3 regions of the Desulfobacter hydrogenophilus genome follow, and region 1 is predicted to be linked to each of the others. Evidence: predicted binding sites of a transcription regulator. Region 1 holds the regulator's gene; each other region holds the start of a gene.

What was found. Region 1 encodes sigma-54, which starts transcription at its own class of promoters, with help from an activator protein. Its sites were predicted from a motif close to TNTGGCACANTTTCTGCTNT; they were not measured.
Region 2: a site for sigma-54 is predicted at 2,082-2,101, ahead of EYB58_RS19230 (PEP-CTERM sorting domain-containing protein). Genes of this name have one in related genera too.
Region 3: a site for sigma-54 is predicted at 2,025-2,044, ahead of EYB58_RS01545 (DVU0772 family protein). Genes of this name have one in related genera too.

What each region holds. Positions count from the first base shown of each region.
Region 1 covers NZ_CP036313.1:2,564,192-2,568,794, forward strand. The annotation lists gene rapZ (RNase adapter RapZ) at 1-35, opposite strand, end outside; gene EYB58_RS11345 (PTS sugar transporter subunit IIA) at 38-496, opposite strand; gene hpf (ribosome hibernation-promoting factor, HPF/YfiA family) at 511-1,044, opposite strand; gene rpoN (RNA polymerase factor sigma-54) at 1,058-2,500, opposite strand; gene lptB (LPS export ABC transporter ATP-binding protein) at 2,503-3,225, opposite strand; gene EYB58_RS11365 (LptA/OstA family protein) at 3,226-3,780, opposite strand; gene lptC (LPS export ABC transporter periplasmic protein LptC) at 3,749-4,336, opposite strand; gene EYB58_RS11375 (KdsC family phosphatase) at 4,333-4,603, opposite strand, start outside.
Region 2 covers NZ_CP036313.1:4,318,810-4,323,412, reverse strand. The annotation lists gene EYB58_RS19235 (retention module-containing protein) at 1-1,566, opposite strand, end outside; gene EYB58_RS19230 (PEP-CTERM sorting domain-containing protein) at 2,165-2,797, shown strand; gene EYB58_RS19225 (acyltransferase) at 3,080-4,030, opposite strand; gene EYB58_RS19220 (type I restriction enzyme HsdR N-terminal domain-containing protein) at 4,124-4,603, shown strand, end outside.
Region 3 covers NZ_CP036313.1:343,244-347,846, forward strand. The annotation lists gene EYB58_RS01530 (sigma-54-dependent transcriptional regulator) at 1-161, shown strand, start outside; gene aroC (chorismate synthase) at 274-1,380, shown strand; gene EYB58_RS01540 (rubredoxin) at 1,564-1,743, shown strand; gene EYB58_RS01545 (DVU0772 family protein) at 2,091-2,444, shown strand; gene proC (pyrroline-5-carboxylate reductase) at 2,536-3,387, opposite strand; gene EYB58_RS01555 (CNNM domain-containing protein) at 3,650-3,844, opposite strand; gene EYB58_RS01560 (Hpt domain-containing protein) at 4,154-4,396, shown strand; gene EYB58_RS01565 (TIGR02757 family protein) at 4,554-4,603, shown strand, end outside.

The DNA of each region.
Region 1 (4,603 bases):
ATGCCGGTGATGATATAAACCTTGAGGTTTTCCATTGTCAAAATTCTTCGTCATTCTCCAGAATGATTTGATGAATCTGTTCGGTTGAACCTGCCGATAACAGTCGTTCTTTAAACTGAGCCATTTTCAGCAGCTTTGAAATCTGGGCAAGAACTTTCAAATGCCCCCCTGTGGAATGTTCGGGTGTTAAAAGCAGAAAGAAAAGATGGACCGGTCGGTTATCCAAAGAATCAAATTCGATTCCTTTGATGCTGCGCCCAAATCCCACAGCAATAGATTTCACCGTCTCCAGTTTGCCGTGGGGTATCGCGATTCCACCGCCGATGCCTGTGGAACCTAAATGTTCCCGTTCCAGCAGGACTGCTGTAACATCTTCGATTTCGGCCCCTGCCACGGGTGAAACAGCCCGGGACAGTTCTTCTATAGCCTCCGATTTGTTTTTGGCTTTCAGGTCTGCGATAATAGCGTCCAGCTTTAGAATGTCACTGATTTTCATTGGTTCCGACCATCCTATCCTTGGGGAGCGATTAGTCCCAATTTTCCGTTATTATGTTTATAAATCACATTGACTTGTTCTGTGCGGGCATTCGTAAATACATAAAAAGATTTTTTGCCCGATTCCAGTTCAATCACCGCGTCTTCAATGTCCATGGGTTTTGTTTCAAGAGGCTCTTCAATAATATCGACCACGTCTTTGGGTAGTGGTTCATCTATGCTGAACTCCCGGGTATCGGTCAGGCTTGTCTTATTGCCTGACATGTGTTTTTTTTCTTTTTCCTTGTGTTTTGTGATTTGGCCTTTGATTTTATCCGCTAAAATATCAATGGTGGCATACATGCTTTCGGACGCTTCCTTTGCATGGATGTTAAGCGTCCCGCTGGTTAAGGTGAGTTCGGCAATATGTCTTATTTTTTCAACGCTTAAGACTACATTGGCCTCGGCCGGACCATCCAGCATCTTGTCAAACCGTTTAAGTTTTTTGTGTACATAGGATTTCAGGGAATCAGATGCTTCTATTTTCTTGAACGTGATGGTAACCTGCATAGATTAGCTCTCCCTATAGTTGTTTTCGTTTATTGGACGGCAGAATATTGAGCACCTTTCTGTATTTTGCCACGGTTCGCCGGGCAATCTGAATGTCTGACTCCTGCAGAATTGCGGCGATTTTATCATCACTTAAAGGTGCGTTGGGATCTTCATTGTCAATGAGTTGTACTATTCTCTCCTTGACACTGGCCGATGCCATGGAAGGCCCATCACCGCGCCCTATGGAACTATTGAAAAAATATTTCAACTCAAACAGTCCCTGGGGGGTGTACGCATATTTGTTAGTGGTCACCCGGCTGATCGTAGACTCATGCATTTCAATATCTTCGGCAATATCTTTTAAAATTAAAGGCCGAAGATAGGCAATGCCCTTCTCAAAAAATTCTCTTTGAAATTTTATGATGCTTTCCATGACCAGATAGATGGTTTTCTGGCGTTGATGAATGGATTTTATCAGCCAGGAGGCGGACTGCATCTTTTCATTAAGATAGGTCTTGGTTTCCTTGGGGATTTTTTTGCCGGTGGCCACAGCGTCCCTGTAGAATCTTGAAATTCTTAATTTGGGAAGGCCGTCATCGTTCATAACAATTTTGAAGTCATCACCGATTTTGTAAACGTAAATGTCAGGGGTGATGTAGGCGGGTTCATCTGTAGTAAATTTCCTGCCGGGTTTGGGTTCAAGAAATTGAATAATTTTCACTGCGGCCCGTACATCATCAACGGAAATTTTAAGGGCCTTGGCAATTTTTTTGCTGTTCCTGTTTTCCAGATTTTTTAGATGATCCGTAATGATCCGGGTGATGATCTCGTTTTCAATGCCAAGTTGCCGGACTTGAATCAAAAGCGTCTCGCACAGGTTTCTGGCACACACCCCGGGGGGGTCAAAGGTCTGGAGCACAGCCAGCACCTTTTCAACGGTTTGGATGTCGGCCTTGGCGGCCTGGGCCACTTCCTCCACGTCGGCGCATAAATATCCGTCCCGGTTCAGATTGCCAATGATGACGTGACCAAGGCGTTCCTCTGTGTCCGGCAGATCCGAAAGCATCAACTGCCACTTCAAATGCGCCTCAAGGGTTTGTTTCTCAGAGGTGAAAGCCTCGTAATTGGGGGCTTCGCTGTTTTCAGACTCCGTGTATATTCTACCGGTGGAGTTATATTCATTAATATAGTTTTCCCAATCCGTATCCGAGCGCACCCGCTCTTCAATCGTAACTTCCTTGACAGGGGCTTCGGTTTCGGTTTCCCGGGTTTCGGTTTCCTGGGCAGTGATGGCTTTGTCAGAGGTTTCATCAATGGAGACTTCGTCAAGCGCCGGATTTTGCTCCATTTCCTGCTGGATCATTTCGGCAAGTTCAAGCCGGGATAGCTGAAGCAGTTTGATGGCTTGCTGGAGCTGGGGTGTCATGACCAGCTGTTGAGTCAATGCAAGGCTTTGTTGTAATCCAAGTTCCATGATTAAAGTCTAAAGTTGTCTCCCAGGTAAATTCGTTTGGCTATTTTGCTTGAAATAATTTTTTCCGGCGGACCTGATTCCATAACCACGCCCTGGCTCATGATGTAAGCTGTGTCGCATACGCCTAATGTTTCCCTGACATTATGGTCGGAAATTAATATTCCGATGCCTTTGTTCGTAAGCTGGGATATAATCTGCTGGATGTCAATGACAGCCAAAGGATCAATACCGGCAAAGGGTTCATCCAGCAGGATGAACAAGGGATCTGTTGCAAGCACCCTTGAAATTTCCAGACGGCGTCTCTCTCCACCGGATAAGGAGGCAGCCTTTTGACCGGCTAAGGCCAGTATCCCCAGTTCTTCCATCAGGTTTTCGGCTTTTTGGTTGATATTCGTAACTTTTTTATCAATAACCTCCAGAATGGCCGTTATATTTTCCTTGACGGTCAGTTTTTTGAATATAGACATCTCTTGGGGTAGGTAACCAATGCCCTTTCTTGCCCTCACATACATGGGGTCTCGGGTAATATCCTCCCCGTCAAGATGAACAGTTCCTTTTTCCGGCCGGATCATGCCAACGGTCATATAGAAGGTGGTGGTCTTGCCGGCACCGTTAGGGCCCAAAAGCCCGGTCACCCGGCCCTGGTCCACACTCAAGCTGACCTGATCCACTACGGTTTTACCGCCATAGGTCTTCACAAGATTTTCCAGTACCAATCGACTCATCTATAAAGACCCGTCTTGGTCTTCGGCATCAAAAAAGGCTTCAACCTTGGTTTTTTCTGTACTTTCCACAACCACCCGGTTCTGGACCTTAAACAGGGTGATCTTTTTGCCGGTGATCCAGCTTTTTCCCGTAAGCAGACGGGCTTGTTCCCCGGTGAGTACCAGTATCTCATCTGCAGTGTCATAATCCGCCTGATCTGAGAATGCTTTGCGTTCCCCTTCGGTATATTCCACATTGCCCGTGGCAAGAATTCGTTTAACGTTTGACTGGCCTTCCTTTTTAGTCTTTGAGGTATGGAAAAACACCTTGACCGAATCTGCTAAAAGCACACTGTCTGCCCGAACTGCTTTCACTTTTCCCATGAATTCCACCATGGACTGGTCTTTGCTGGCGATCATTTTATCCGAAGTGATTTTCAGGTCAGCCGGCGGCTGCTGTTTATCAGCGGTTTTGTTTTCCTGGGCTGCCAAGGATACTTGTGTGAAAAGAGACAACAGTATCAGCAATAAACCCAAAGAGATATTATAATATGTTGGAATTCTGACTATTTTCACTAAAATTTCCTTCTACGTGTCCTTTTAAGATGATCAGATTCTGTTCTAGCAGGATTTCCATGCTGTCAGCTTCTATTACGGAATCTTCGTCATCAACTGTAACCCTTAAATCTGAGCGTATTATATGTGCTTCTTTGGCATAATGCAATGTTTCACTTGTCAGGGTGTAGTGCTGATACTGGATAGTGACATGCCTTGAAAAGGTCATGTCATGGGTCTTGGTGTTGAGCTCTCCCTGGTCTGCTGTGAGGTGAACTTGGGTATTCTGCTTTGTGTAGAAAATAATGTCCACATCTTTGAGTACAGCCTTGTTTCGGTCTTTGAGCAGGGTGGCACTGGATGCTTTGAGCTTCCATTCGGTGATGCCGTTTTTTTTGGAGATCTGTTCAAGTGCGTTAAGTTTAAGCGCAGCTTTGTCATCCACCTCAATATTTTCAAGTTCAATGGGTGTGGTGAGCAGGTGGTTGATGTAATAATAAAGACCTAACCCCGCAAGAATGAGGCCTAAAAGCAGAACTATGGGAAGTATCAGCTTTTTTTTGCCGCCGCGGCTCATGATAGAAACCTTGAAACAGACGTCTCCCAAAGGCCTTTGGCTTTGAGGATGGCTTCACAGACCTGGCGGACAGCCCCTTTTCCCCCGGGCAGATCCGTAATCATATGTGCCTGGGTTTTAACTTCAGCCGGGGCGTCGGCCACGGTAAAAGCAAATCCGGCCCGGGTCATGGCCGGCAGATCGATCAGGTCATCTCCCATGAATGCAATCTGTGCCAGGCTTATTTGGGTGCTTGCAGATATGGATGCCAATGCCTTGGCCTTGTCG
Region 2 (4,603 bases), 1.8 Mb from region 1:
GGTTGCATCATTTTCCGAATCGATATCGTCCAATATCGCTTCACCGCGGTCACTCATATTAATCCCAACAGCCTTTATACTGTCAACATTAGAAGCAAGCGTGTTCAAGGCTTCATTAAGGTTGGTAGTGTTGATGTTTGGTATACCATCACTAATGAAAATAACATCGTTTTGGGCATAAGACGTGTCCACAAGAGTGTCGGCTGCAGTAAATGCGTCCGTATAATTTGTCCAGCCGGCATATGTCAGGTTGTCTATCCAGTCGTAGATTTCATCCATATCACCTGTTAAAGAATTTAAGTTATCTATACTGTTATCTATGATTACAGCATCACCGGATTTGGTAAAAGAGATCCAGGCAGAGGTGCCTGCATAAGTTGAAAAAGGTAAAAGCGTAATTTTTACACTGCCATCGGCACTGTCTTCAACCTTTTGGTATAATTCATCGATCAAATCTTTGACCGCCTGCTGGAGGTCCTCCATCCGGGTGGTTAAACCATCATCCTTTTCACGCATTGAATCGGAGGTATCCATCACCAGAATATAATTGTTATCCAGTGTTTCCGTGACCGTGCCGGGATCTCCAACCAGGATATCTGCGCCGTCTTGGCCAAGGAGTGCTCCCTGAACATTTCCGTCCGTATTTACTGTATGGTAATCGGTCTCTGAAGTGCCTTCAACATCATCCAATGGTGGGGTGTCGAGGGCTTGATCTTCGTTATAGTCTCCTTGGTCGTCATCCTGTGGATCGGACCCAACGATAAAAACAGGATCAGGATCGGGATCAGGATCGGGATTAGGATCAGGATCGGGATCAGGATCGGGATCAGGATCGGGATCAGGATCGGGATTAGGATCAGGATCGGGATCAGGATCGGGATCAGGATCGGGATCAGGATCGGGATCAGGATCGGGATTAGGATCAGGATCGGGATCAGGATCGGGATCAGGATCGGGATCAGGATCGGGATCAGAATCGGGATCAGGATCAGGTTCGGGATCAGGTTCGGGATCAGGATCGGGATCAGGTTCGGGATCAGGTTCGGGATCAGAATCAGGATCGGGATCAGGTTCGGGATCAGAATCAGGTTCGGGATCAGGTTCGGGTACTTCCTCCTCTTCGCCTTCTATTTCGGGAAAATCTTCATCTTCATCACCATATTCAGTACCGAACAGATAACTGTCGACTTCGCCCCCGGATTGATCACCTGCATAGTAGGCAAGATTATAATCATGTTCTTCATTTTCTTCACCTGCAGCAGCCTCTTCATCGGGAATTTCTTCACCTGCTTCCAGGGCGGCCTGAATTTCCTGCACTTCCGTAACCACCGCATCCTGTGGTGCAACGGTTGCAACAACGGTGTCATCAATGACAACTTGGCTGTTTTCCGCCAATTTCAGTGTCCTTCCATCGTTCAGTTCAATGGTAAGATTGGAACCGGTGGCTGTTTCAATGATTTCATTGTCATAGACCACGTCCCCGGCAACAAGTTGGCGGACCTGGCCATCCGGCGTCCGTGCACTTACACTGCCTGTAATTGTTTTAATGATTCCGGCTTGTGCCATGATTTTTCCTCCAAGTTGTTTTAACTTCAGACCTCGTTACTTTTTAACCTCTTTGGTGTGTAAGATGCTTTGTTAAAGCGACTTTTAACAATTTGCCTAAAAGTTGGACACTTATATTCCATCAGTTTATATAAATTCAATAACTTACAAGATGATCATCTGCCCGAGTGTCCAAAAAATATAGGCAAAAATAACGAGGTCTGGAATTGATTTAAATGATGTTATAATACCAGATAAAAATGATCTGTATTATTTTACACAAGTATAATTGATTTTTTTAAAAAAAATATTGTACCAAGGTCTAATTTTTCTTTGAAATGTGAATCAGTATAGGTTATACAAGAGGTTGCTCTATTTTAATATAAAAAATGGGCAATAAATATGGCTAATTCGTGTAAAAATATTCTATATATTGGGTAAAAATGTAACTATTTCGTGTTTTTTAAAGTTGTTTAGCTACTTCTATTTTTTCGCAAAAAACCTTTTTAATAAAGCCTGACAAATCTTTTTATATATTTGGCATTTTAATTGCTTAAAATTTTTTTAGGTAAAAGTGGTGAATAATTCTTTGGATAAAATAATATACAGGAGAAACCTCATGAGAAAGTTTTTATTTTTAATTGGATTTTTACTGAGTATCGGGATCATCGGCCAGGCATCTGCTATAACTATTCAAAATGCCAGTTTTGAAGATGGTTTAGATGCATCAAATGGATGGGATAACTCTGGTACTGTTGCGACCAGTTCAAGTTTTTATTATCGTATGTATGATACAACATTCAATGCAACGGATGGTGATGATTTTGCACAATTAACAGGAGACACTTATATTTATCAGGAGTTGAGTTGGTCTACAGGGGATATTATTTCATTTGACTGGAATTTTTTAAGCTTTGATAGTGGCCTGCTTACAGATTCTTGGTACTTTGGCGTTTATAATCTTAACTCAGGGGACCTTATAGAAACAATAGTCACGATGTCATTTGAAGAATTGGTTGTATTTCCAATTGAATGGCAACCCTTTTCCTATAAGTTTGAATCTGATTCTAAAGCAGACTACGCTATCATTTTTGGTGTTTCTATTGATCCGGATAACTATTCTTATTCTTCTTATGAGCCTTCAGTATTACTTGTCGATAACATAACCACGACCACAATTCCGGAGCCTGCCACCATGTTCCTCTTGGCTTTCGGTCTTCTCTCAATCGCGGGAATCCGTAGAAAGTTGTAGCACCCGCGAAGTGAAAACATGGACAGAAAAACAGCCTGATATTTTTATAGGAAGGGTACAATTAAGTTACTGAAATTTCCTTTTTCATTCTTTGTTGTGGGTTGAGACTGGTTGGTGATAAGATAAAGCCAGATCAGCCCATGGCTGTTATAAAATATAAAAAAGGGTGCTATTCATTAAAGACCGGGTCTACAGAAAAAAACACCTCCCCGCGAAAAAACGGATTTTTTTATTGGCCCCTTTCCAATGCTCTGAATTTTAAATAAGTTTATCAAAGCCCCTTTAATTCTTGATTTTTTTTATATGTGATTGCCCTAACCAGGCCGATGGCCTGTCCGCCGATTCACAAAGAAGCAGTTTTTTCAGTTTTTCGTCCTTTTCCTGCCAGATCTTATTAAGCCAATCACAGAATTGTTTCTTATACACATCATTATTGAAGTAATCACCAATCATCTGTTCACCCACAGGGAATACATCCACGTCCACAATGATCTGTTTGGTTTTGCCTGAAATATAGTCCCAGAAGGTCGGCACCCCGCCCGGATAGACAATGGCTACATTCACAATATGGTGAAGGTATTCGCCCATGGAGCTCAGCACAAAAGCAATACCGCCTGCTCTGGGCAAAAGGAGCCGCTCAAAGGGCGAGTTTTGACATTCATGTTTTTCCGGGGTAAACCGGGTGCCTTCCACAAAATTCATCACTGACACCGGGGTATGTTTGAATTTTTCACACGCCTTGCGGGTTTGTTCAAGATCTTTTCCCTTCAGGTGGGGATTGGCTTCTAGAAATTTTTTTGAATACCGTTTCATGAACGGAAAATCCAGCGCCCACCAGGCAAGCCCCAGAAATGGTACCCAGATCAGCTCTTTTTTTAAGAAAAATTTCAACATAGGGATTTTGCGATTAAAAATTTTTTGCAGTACCAGGATGTCCACCCAGGACTGGTGGTTGGATATGACAAGATACCAGTCCTTTTTTTTTAACTGGGTCAAGCCTTTCACCTGCCAGTCTATCCTGTTGAACAGGTCACAATTCACGCCGTTGATACTGATCCACAGGGTTGCAAGCCAAATAATAATTTTGTCCAATAATACAATAACCCCTTTAAAAGGTAGAACAAATTTTAAAAAAGATGTTAAAATCAAAGGCACAGTCAAACAAAGCGTGTTTATTAGATATCCAATAAATGAAAGTACCCCCTTAACCGGTGTGGGAAGAAAATCCAGCATGACTGATACACCCTTTTTATAAATTTTTTATGGCATTCATAATGTTTTTCTGCATATAAGGTCAATAACTTAATTAAAATTAAAGGGGACGTTATGAGTGACAATTCCCATCACTTGATCCTGGGTGAGCTTGTTGATTTTTTAAGTGGCAAAGCCATTACAGATACCCATGATGAACGGTATCGTCAGCAAATTGCCCGTCATCTGGTAAACGATCTGGGATTTGATAAGTCAGATATTGAGGCGCGGCGGGAAATAACTATCCAAACCACTGAACGTAGTGCGGTTGTGATTGCTGATTTTCTGGTTTACATGAATCAGCGCGCCGTCATGATGATTAATTATGCCCCAGGTTCTCTTGTGACCCGGCGTCTGCCGACGCTGGCATTGTCGCGGCTGATCTTTGATTACCAGATCCCTTTTGTGGTGGTCACCAATGGCCAGGATGCTGAACTGATTTCAGGTAACACCGGAAAGGTGGAAGGGGAGGGGATATCTGCCGTTCCCGGGCCTGATCATCATATGATAAAATCTTTACCTAATGAATTTGAAACGGTGTCCGCCAAACGACGC
Region 3 (4,603 bases), 2.2 Mb from region 1:
GGCAAATTCAAGACGGCCGTATCAGTGCCCAGGACCTGCTTGCCCATTATTGCACCCGCTTATATGAAAAACACGGCACCTATGAAGCTGTTTCCCGCATTGCCGGGCTGGACCGAAGGACAGTGAAAAAGTATATTGATTCATATAGTCAGGTTCATTAATATAATGATAACCAGTGCTTTTCATGGCTTTTCAATGCATTTTGTGTGAAACTTGCAGTACTATGATTTATTAAAATTAACCAAATTAAAACGACCATATAAGGAAAAATTCATGTCAAGTTCATTTGGAAAATTGTTTCGTGTTTCAACCTTTGGTGAATCCCATTGCCCCGGAGTCGGGGTCGTTGTGGACGGGTGCCTGCCCGGCATGTATTTGACGGAACCCGATATTCAGTACCAACTCGACCGCAGGCGTCCGGGTCAAAGCACCTTGTCAACAGACAGGCAGGAATCGGACCAGGTGACCATCCAGTCCGGCACGGAACTTGGTCTGACCCTTGGCACACCCATCAGCCTGTTTGTGCCCAATAAGGACCATCGCCCAGGGGATTATAAATCCATGGCAGATATCCCACGGCCCTCCCATGCGGATTTCACCTATCAGTCAAAATATGGCATCCGGGCCTCATCCGGCGGCGGCCGTTCTTCTGCCCGGGAGACCATTGGCCGGGTCTGTGCCGGGGCCATTGCCGAAAAGATGCTTAACACCGCACTGGGTATTGATATTGTAGCCTGGGTCAGCCAGGTGGGGCAAATCAAAGCACCGGAAACCGATGGCTTAAATCTTACCCGGGCCATGGTGGATGCCAGCATGATCCGCTGCCCGGATGCAGATTCGGCAAAGGCCATGGAGGCGGTTGTTTTGCAGGCCAAAGAAGACAAAGACTCCATTGGCGGTGTGGTATCATGTATCTGCACCAATGTGCCGGCGGGCCTTGGCGAACCGATATTTGATAAACTTGAGGCACTTTTGGCTCATGCCATGCTTTCCATTCCGGCCACCAAGGGGTTTGAAATCGGATCAGGGTTTGCCGGGGCGCAGATGCGCGGTTCTGAGCACAATGACCCCTTTGTTAAAAAAGACGGCCGACTTGGCACAACAACCAATTTCAGCGGCGGCATCCAAGGCGGGATCTCCAACGGGGAACCCATTATGTTCCGGGTGGCGTTTAAACCCCCGGCCACCATCGGACTTGCCCAGGAAACCGTGGATTTTCAAGGCAGGCAGGCCACACTTGCGGCCGAGGGCCGGCATGATCCCTGTGTGGTATCCAGGGCGGTACCCATTGTGGAAAGCATGGCTGCCCTCGTGCTGGCCGATGTCATGCTGCAGCAGCAGGCCAGGTTGGCAGGTACGGCGCTCATGAAAAAGCAATAGCGACATCACAATTTTGAATCAAAATACCGGGGTCCCATATATTTGATTTAAAAGTGGCACATTGATTGCTAATATATTCTCAAATTCGTTGGAAGAATGTCTGCCTGGAAACAAAAATTATGTTTTAGTTTAGGGCAGATGAAAATTTGAACAACAAACATATAGAAAATATAAGGAGAAATTATGTCAGATCCCAAGGATATGTACCAATGTCAGGTTACCAATTGCGGATTCATTTATGATCCCGACAGGGGTGATCGCAAAGGGAAAATTAAAAAAGGCACAAAATTTGAAGAGCTGCCCGAAGACTGGCGCTGCCCAATCTGCGGAGCCAGTCCGAAAAGTTTTAAGTGCCTGGGCTAAAAATACGGTCCGGCGATATTCGGCAAAACGCTGCCGGATAAGGTGATTAAAAAAAAACAGACGTCCTGTCAGGGTAAAACCGGCAGGACGTTTTTGATTTAGGACCGCATTATTAAAACATTTTTGATTTTCTTCAGATCGTTAGACAGTATAATAGAGACATATATGTCTCTATTATACTGTCTCGATTTTTGTCTCATTATAAATTAATCATTTAATTTACGCAATTCGATTTAATTACAAACGCCTGTTATCATATAAAAAACTTTAATTATTCACAACCTGGCACAGGATTTGCTTATATACTTTTCAGAGTTGAAGAATAACCGCAAAAACAGGAGGCTTCTATGAGACTCAAAGACATAAAAAAAGACTATAACCTGATTAACTCCGTGGATTGGGAGATGACCCCTGAAGAAGCCATTGCCCTGCATCTTGAATGGGGGCCGTTACGTTCCCAGAGCTACTACAATTCCAGGGACAATAACAATGAAACCGTTTATTTTGTTATCAATACCTGGAAGAAAACCCCCATCCTGACCCTTGTCAGAAGAAAGGGGTTTGATTCCGAAGAAGTTGGCAATTTTGATCTACCCGAAGATGTTGTTTCGGAATTCATGCAGGGCATCGGCAAATATAAAGGCGTTTATGCCGTGGAAGGAAAAGTCAAAGATTGGCTTAGAAAGGAACTTGATGCATAATCCGCCATCGACTTATAACCACCTGCGTTAAGTTCCTTTTTTCAAAACCGGAAGATGGGCTGTCCTGAGCATCTTCCGGTTCTTTTTTATATTAATCTTCCGCGTTCTTAATAAAATCATTCACCATCATGTCACCCAGTTCCTTGGACCGGTTCGTAGCGGATTCAACGGCATTGATGAGGGTAGTACGAAGGCCGCCCTGTTCAAGGGTGTGGATGCCGGCAATGGCCGTGCCCCCTGGAGAGGCCACCCTGTCTTTGAGCTGCCCCGGGTGTTCCCGGCTTTCAAGAAGCATGCGTGCCGCACCCAACACGGTCTGGGAGGATAAAAACAAGGAATCTTTCCTGGACAACCCCATTTTGACTCCGGCATCAGCCATGGCATCCACAATGGTGAAAATATAGGCCGGGCCTGATCCGCTTAATCCGGTGAACGCATCCATGAGTACGTTTTCCTGGATAAATACGGTTTTCCCCACGGAATCAAAAACCGCCCGGGCAAGTTCCACATCACCGTCCTGGACAAACTGCCCCGAACATACCGCTGTGGCGCTCTCTTTGACAAATGCGCAGATATTGGGCATGGCCCTGATCAGACGCAGCTCCTTTTTAAGACCTGCGGCAATGGCGGCCAAAGGCACACCTGCAGCAATGGAGATCACAAGCTTGGATTTGTCCAGGGCCGGCGCCGTCTCCTTGAGCACGGAACCCAGAATCTGGGGTTTGGTGGCATAGATAATGATTTCTGATTTTTCACAGACTTCAATATTGTCGGATGTGGTTAACACCCCGTATTTTTCATGAATTGCGTTGAGTGTCTCGGGAAAAATATCCGAGCAGATGATATTTTCGGGTTTGGCTGCCTTAGACATCACAAGCCCGCTGACCAGAGCCTCCCCCATGTTTCCGCTTCCAATGAAGCCAATTTTTTTATCTTGAAGCATTCCGTCTCCTTTTTGGGCTGAAGTAATAATAAGGAGCCTATACTATGGCCCAGTCTAAAAGCGTGTCAAGGCAAATATCATCCCTGCATGACACAACCCCATACAACTTGCCTGCAGTTTGATGCCAATTTCATTATTAAAACCATTTTCTTCTTTATTGATCAAGTCTTCAAGTTGAAATCATCTCTTAGGACTGAGGATTTAATAACATCCGAAAGGGTTTTGGTTTAATACCTGTAATTAAGCAAGTCAGAATCTCAATTTAGGAACTAATTAAATCCGCAGTCTTTAGCCTCAGCAGTTTTTCCGAATTTTTATTTCCGCCGGCAGCTTCCACTTCCAGCCGGAGCCTTCCGATGCTGAAAAGGGCAAGATTCATTCCGGAAAATATGGCTGATTGACTGATACAAAAAAAAATACCAAGCCATGTCATCAAGGTTACAAACGAATTTTCCATAATATTTCTCCCGGTCTTTTGTGTTCAGAGTTATAGGATCTCAACCAGATATTTAAAAAGCAATGTCTGCGATTGGTCGGAATTGATGATCTCAGGAATAAGCGGATTGATGCGCTCGCTGTATGGACTTCCACTTGAAAGGCCGATAATGACTTTGAGAAAATCAAAATTCAATTGTATTTTTATATGAAAGTCTGTGTAACTTCCATAGATCTTTCAACTTTTGTTGTGGGTTGAGCCTAGGTGTTGATAGACCGGAAGGCACTGGACAATATTCGCTCATTACAAAGCCAAGGGGATGCGGACATATTGAGCCGGATTATTAACTTGTTTCTTGAAGAGACTCAGAATCAATTGGAGAACCTACAGCAAGCCATTCGCGACAAAAATGCCGATACTGTCTATTCCATCGCCCATAGTCTGAAATCAAGCAGTGCGAACCCTGGGTGCTATGAAATTATCAGCCTTGCTCAAAGATCTGGAGGAAAGAGGAAGGAAAAACGTATTGACGGATACGCCCAGTTTGTTTCTACAGATAGAAAACGAATTTAAGAGAGCAGAACAATTGCTGCAAGCTGAAATAAATGGTTCATAAGCCTTTGGCAATTTATGTCTCAAACTCCATTATCTATTGATTTAATATCACAATCTATCATTTTCAATGTCCCTCACGGCATCAATTGGCCCCTATTTTGCTTAATGTCTTCACATGAAAATTGGCGTACGGAAACTAAGATCAAAACTGGACCAACTTTATTC